2 linked regions of the Latilactobacillus sakei subsp. sakei DSM 20017 = JCM 1157 genome follow. The protein of the gene in region 1 interacts with the protein of each later gene in a pairwise test. Links are inferred from orthologs where the notes say so. Each region holds a gene or a part of one and is shown on either strand. Other genes may lie near its edges. The genes, in order: obgE and rplL.

Region 1 (3,255 bases):
TTTCTTCCATGAATTAGGTGCTTGGGGAATTCGGTTAGATAACGGGTTTACAGGCCAAGAAGAAGCGAAGATGACCCGTAATCCATACGATCTTAAAATCGAAATTAATATGAGTCAAGGGACAAGCTATGTTGACAATATTATGAGTTTTTCACCTAAACGGGCTAACTTATTGGGGTGTCATAACTTCTATCCACATCGTTATTCCGGTTTAGGGGAAGACTTCTTTAATCAATGTACAGCGCAATTTGCACAGTATAATTTAAATACGGCTGCTTTCGTTAATTCACATGAAGCGACTTTCGGACCTTGGCCAACACAAGACGGCCTACCAACGATGGAAGTTGATCGGGACTTAGCGATGGCGACCCAAATGAAACATTACATGTTAATGGATAATATCGATGACATCATTGTTGGCAATGCTTATGCTTCCGAAGCAGAACTAAAAACAATGCAAACGGTCTTTAATGCAGAATTCCCAGCGATTATGATTGATGTGGCTGACGATATTACAGCTGATGAACGCAAAGTGTTATTTGAAAGCTTACACAGTTATCGCGGTGACCGTTCTGAATACATTCTGCGTTCAACAATGACGCGAGTTATTTATAAAGACTTACCATTTGCAGCCCACAATACAGTTGATATAAAACGGGGCGATATCTTGATTGACAATGTTGGCTACGGCCAATACAAAGGCGAAACCCAAATTGCGCTTCAATCAATGCCAAATGATGGTCGGGTAAACGTTGTGGGCCATATTGCACCAGATGAATTATTCTTATTAAAATATTTAAAACCTTGGAGTTCATTTAAATTAATCCCGAATGCACAATAAGCGTTATACTGAAGACGATGATTAATGCGTCTTCTTTTTTTACTTAAAAATCATTAAATTAGAAGACTTTATGATTGATTATGACGTTGTCTGTTTACTTTTAGCCTAAATTTAGGTAGTATATAAGGTACTGTTTAGAAACGAGAAGGAGTCAAAATAATGTTTGTAGATCAAGTCAAAATTGATGTGAAAGCTGGTAAAGGCGGCGATGGTGCTGTTGCATTTCGTCGTGAAAAGTTTGTGCCACTTGGCGGACCAGCCGGTGGCGATGGTGGTCGTGGTGGTAGTGTCATTCTAGTCGTAGATGAAGGTCTACGGACATTAATGGACTTCCGCTACCGTCATCACTTTAAAGCCAATAGTGGTGGTAACGGTCAGAATAAACAAATGTATGGCCGCGGTGCCGAAGATACATTTGTCCAAGTGCCACCTGGTACAACTGTCCGTGATGCCGACACAAATGAATTGCTAGGCGATTTAACGGAAGATGGTCAAGAATTAGTGATTGCAAAGGGCGGTCGTGGTGGCCGTGGCAACATGCATTTCGCAACCGCTAAGAATAGTGCCCCTGAAATTGCTGAAAACGGCGAACCAGGCCAAGAACGCAGTATTCAACTCGAATTGAAAGTTTTAGCCGATGTTGGGTTAGTTGGCTTCCCATCTGTTGGGAAATCAACATTACTTTCGGTTGTCACAAGTGCTAAACCTAAGATTGCGAGCTACCAATTTACAACATTGGTGCCTAACTTAGGGATGGTTCAACTGGATGATGGCCGTGATTTCGTATTAGCCGATTTACCAGGGTTAATCGAAGGTGCCTCAGATGGTGTTGGTTTAGGGATTCAATTCTTACGCCACGTTGAACGGACACGAGTTGTTTTACATTTAATCGAAATGGACGATCAAACTGGTCGTGATCCATATGAAGATTACCAACAAATTAATCATGAATTAGAATCATATGATCCAAAAATCTTGGAACGTCCACAAGTGATTGTGGCAACTAAGATGGATCTACCAGGCTCAGCCGAATTATTAGCTGAATTCAAACAAAAATTAGCAGCGGCTGGTGATACACATGAGATTTTCGAAATTTCAAGTATTACGCATCAAGGTGTTCAACCATTGATGAACAAGACAGCCGATTTATTAGCTGAAACAGCAGAATTCCCAATGGGTGATGTTGAAGAAGCACAAACACAAAAACTTTATCAATATCAACCAGAAGGACCAGCCTTTAACGTCGAACAAGATGAAGACGGTACGTTCTACATCACAGGTGAAAAAGTTGAACGTCTCTTCAAGATGAGTAACTTAGATCATCAAGATGGTGTGATGCGTTTTGCCCGTCAATTGCGTTCTATGGGACTTGACGAAGCATTACGTGAAAAAGGCGCTCATGATGGCGATTTAGTGGCAATTGATAACTTTACGTTTGAATTTGTCGAATAATAGGGTTCAAAAAGGAAGAAATTCGACTCTGGATTCTTCCTTTTTCTATAGCATCAATATAAAAAAGAGCTTCAAGTAGGCAGTGGTGGGAAACATTGCTATAATGTTTTATATTAGAATATAGAGTAGGTTGAGAAAATGGCAGGGAAAAAGCGCTTAAATAACAGTCGTTATATTACTGGGTTTGACGGATTACGGGCTATTGGGGTTATCGGAGTTATTTTGTATCATTTGATGCCGTACACTTTTACAGGTGGTTATCTAGGCGTTCCGATTTTCATGGTGGTTTCGGGCTATTTGATTACGGATTTACTGGTCCAAGAATGGGAACAAAATCATTGGATTAATTTGAAGAGTTTTTATTTACGACGTGTTAAGCGGCTCTATCCGGGTTTATTGACGATGTTGTTTGCGACAGGTGCGTATATTACTTTATTTGAACGGCAGATGTTGCATAACTTAAATCAAATTATTATCACTAATATTTTGTACGTTTATAATTGGTGGCAAATTGGCCACGGTCAATCTTATTTTGATCGGTTTGCTAATAATGAATCACCCTTTACACATTTATGGACGCTTTCGATTGAGGGGCAATTTTATCTGTTATGGCCGTTTGTCGTTGTTGCATTAATTATTGGCTTTAAGAATAAAGGCCGGATTGCCCGTGTTTTATTAGGTGCTGGTTTAGTTTCGGCAATCTGGATGGCCATTTTATATCATCCAAATGCGGATCCAAGTCGGCTTTACTATGGGACAGATACTCGGATGTTCTCAATCTTGGTGGGGGCTGCTTTAGCTTTTGTCTGGCCATCGACAGCTTTGAAACAAAAGATTATTCCGCGCCAACGATGGACGTTAGATGGTATTGGTCTTTTGAGCACCATTACAATGTTGATCTTAATGGTCAAAATGAATGCAGAAAGTGCCTTTGTTTATCGGGGTGGCTTATTCATCTTTAG
Region 2 (3,244 bases), 590 kb from region 1 along the record:
GCGACTGGTTGGTTTAAAAAGTCAGCTGTTTCTTGTAAGATATAGCCGTGACTAATACCGTGTTCGCCGTATTTACGGATTTGGTATTTTTGGCTATCTTCATAAGGAAGTCCATAAAAACTGGTTGCATCTGGCATATCTAGATAGAATTGACTATCGAAGACAGCGACTTCGGGCACTGAATTTGGTAAGATATGCGTTAAGGTTTCAATGCAATCCACTTGAACAGGATTGTGTAATGGTGCGTATTTATCGAGTGCCTTGAGGGTTGCCAAATTATCAGCGGTGATTAACGTTGATTTTTCAAACGTTGTTGCGCCGGCAACCACTCGGTGACCAACTGCGACAATGTCGCTAGGCGAGTCGATAATGGCATTGTCTTGTAATTGTTTCAATAAACGAATAACGCCATCTTCATAGGTTAGATTAGCGATTGCGACCTGTTCTTTTTGGCCGTTAAATTTAAAAGTAAAGCGCGCTTCGGGGGTATTCATCCGTTCCATCAAACCGCTAGCCACTAAGCTTAAATCGGTTTGTTGAAATAGTTGCCACTTTAGGGATGAACTACCAGCATTGATAACTAAAATATTGTTCAAAAAGAAACACCTCTACTATCTTAATTTTCTTGAATAACTATATTTTATACGCTATTTTCAGAAAAATAAAATAAGCATAAGGTAATGCTGCTATAATAAATATTTATAGTTAAATTAGCATTGACGGCATGCTTTTTACATGCTATATTTGTAGTTGGTTATTTATGCTACCGAAGACTCAGGTGCCAATAGGCTTAATATCCTGCCGAGGAAGATACGTTGAAATCCCTCTCTATGTCTTGGTGGACATGGAGTTTTTTATTTTATAAGAGACTCTTGACCACAAGTTTTACAAATCTAATGGAGGTGAATCAATTGAGCGAAACAATCATTGCAAAAAAAGCACAAATTGTTGACACAGTTGTTGAAAAATTTAATAACGCTGTTTCTATCGTAGTTATGGATTACCGTGGCTTAACAGTAGAACAAGTTACTGAATTACGTAAACAATTACGTGAAGCTGGCGTACAAATGGAAGTTGTTAAAAACACTTACTTGCGTCGTGCAGCAGACAAAGCTGGTTACGAAGGTTTAGATGAAACATTCTCTGGCCCTACTGCAGTTGCATTTTCTAACGAAGATGTTGTTGCACCAGCTAAGATCATCGCTAACTTTGCTAAGAGTGCTGATGCACTTGAAATCAAAGGTGGTATGATCGAAGGTAAAGTGGCAACACTTGATGAAATCAACGCCTTGGCTACATTACCAAGTCGCGACGGTTTATTATCAATGTTACTTTCTGTATTACAAGCACCAGTCCGCAATGTCGCATATGCTGTTAAAGCAGTTGCCGACAGTAAAGACGAACCAGCTGCATAATTTAAAATTGTGTAGTTAAAAGTGTTATCAAAAAAATATTACCCATAAAATGGAGGAAACAAAAATGGCATTAGACGTAAATGCAATTGTTGATCAATTAAAAGAATCATCAATCTTAGAATTAAACGACTTAGTTAAAGCAATCGAAGAAGAATTCGGTGTTTCTGCAGCAGCTCCAGTAGCAGCAGCAGGTGCAGCTGGCGCAGACGCAGCAGCTGAAAAAGACAGCTTTACTGTTGAATTATCAGAAATCGGCCAAGAAAAGGTTAAAGTTATCAAAGCCGTTCGTGAAATCACAGGCTTAGGCTTGAAAGATGCTAAGGGCTTAGTTGATAACGCTCCTTCAGCTCTTAAAGAAGACGTTTCTAAAGACGAAGCAGAAGAAATGAAAGCTAAATTAGAAGAAGTTGGCGCTGTCGTTAACTTGAAATAATTTCCTTTATTTCTAAAAGAACTCCACATTTGTGGGGTTCTTTTTTTATAGCTTATTTCATCGGCCATTCGTTTACCATAAGCCCCGTTGATGGCAATCACACCGTGTTAAGCACCGCTTCGACGCCGTAGCTGCCACTGCCTTGTAATAAGACGGCGGTGTAGGTGTCTAACTTGGCTTGGGCGAGTGCAACCAATTGTTGACGGATATCTTCGGTGATGGCGAGGTAGTCTTGATCCCAGGTGCTAAGGTCGACTTGCATAGCTTCTTTGACAGCGGCTGATGTGCTGAGGGGGCCAGGGGTTAAAAGTAAATACGGTTGGTTCATGATTAGGCGTGCTCCTTTTGTGGTGTTTGGTATTTTGCAAGAATGGCCGGTAGTTCGCTGAGATTATGAATGACATAGTCAGCGCCAGCTTCCTTAAGGGTTTTAGTAATTTCTGCAAATTTAGCAAGCCGTATTTTTTGAGGGAGATCAATGAGTTCCGCTTTGTTTAATCCGAGGAGGCTACTACTTTCGATAAGGCCAACGGTTAAGACGCCGGCATTTTTGCCTTCTTGCATATCAATAACGGTGTCACCGACTTTAACGACTGTTTGCGGGTCGGTGATATTGAACGCAGTCATGATGTGGTTAATCATATCGGGTGCTGGCCGACCAGCAGCGACGTCTTCTTTTGAAACCATCAGTTCGGGATGATAACCAAGTAGTCCTGCTTGCTTAGCGGCGATTGCGAGCATTGCTTTGGTGTAGCCGGTCGTTGTCGCGATGTGGATATGATGTGCTTTTAAATAAGTTTGGACTTGAAGAACTGCAGGGGTCAGTGTTGTTTCTGTACTCAAGCGATTGAGCAAGAATTGTTCAAAATAGTTAAAGAGTTGCAATTGATCGGCATCGGTTATCCCGCGTTTGTATTTTGCAAACCAAGCACGTTGTACCTCTGGCATTTTAGCGAGTTTGGCAATGTGTTCATGTTTTTCGATGCCCATATCCTGTCTAATTCTGTCGGTATCGATTTGGATGCCGGCAGCGTTAAACGCACTTTGAAATGCTAATACTGGATCTAAACTGCCAAAATCGATTATAGTCCCTGCCCAATCAAAAATGACGCATTGAATATCCGTCATGTGAAAAAGCCTCCTTATGTCGTTGCAATATTGAAGTACAAATTCAGTATAGGGAAACTTTGTAAATCTCCAGCTCGTTTTCAGTAAACGTTCTGTAATGGAATTGAAAACATTGGGTTCTCTCAATTTGGTAATTGTCAATGACACTGATTAACATGAGGAGAGTGGCCAAATAAAAAACGCCCAAGACAAATTGTCTTGGACGTATGGCGGTTAAGTTAGTACTTGAACGCACTCAGATTGTAACGTGCTTTTCAAAGGTAACCTT

Evidence for each region.
Region 2: the proteins of obgE (region 1) and rplL interact in binary tests that used the Escherichia coli proteins (3 or more experiments, as listed by UniProt). The link is inferred for Latilactobacillus sakei subsp. sakei DSM 20017 = JCM 1157 from one-to-one orthologs.

The regions. Positions count from the first base shown.
Region 1 is NZ_AP017929.1:1,385,012-1,388,266, forward strand. Bases 225-3,146 are described here. They hold obgE (GTPase ObgE), read left to right. Parts: upstream 225-1,000; coding sequence 1,001-2,293; downstream 2,294-3,146. Other genes in these bases: LEUCM_RS06950 (DUF871 domain-containing protein), read left to right, coding at 225-841; LEUCM_RS06960 (acyltransferase family protein), read left to right, coding at 2,432-3,146. Also shown: more of LEUCM_RS06950, read left to right, coding at 1-224; more of LEUCM_RS06960, read left to right, coding at 3,147-3,255. UniProt on the Escherichia coli protein: An essential GTPase which binds GTP, GDP and possibly (p)ppGpp with moderate affinity, with high nucleotide exchange rates and a fairly low GTP hydrolysis rate.
Region 2 is NZ_AP017929.1:790,063-793,306, forward strand. Bases 253-3,163 are described here. They hold rplL (50S ribosomal protein L7/L12), read left to right. Parts: upstream 253-1,479; coding sequence 1,480-1,848; downstream 1,849-3,163. Other genes in these bases: LEUCM_RS03935 (acetate/propionate family kinase), read right to left, coding at 253-596; rplJ (50S ribosomal protein L10), read left to right, coding at 912-1,415; LEUCM_RS03950 (hypothetical protein), read right to left, coding at 1,946-2,176; phnX (phosphonoacetaldehyde hydrolase), read right to left, coding at 2,179-2,976. Also shown: more of LEUCM_RS03935, read right to left, coding at 1-252. UniProt on the Escherichia coli protein: The binding site for several of the GTPase factors involved in protein synthesis (IF-2, EF-Tu, EF-G and RF3). Is thus essential for accurate translation.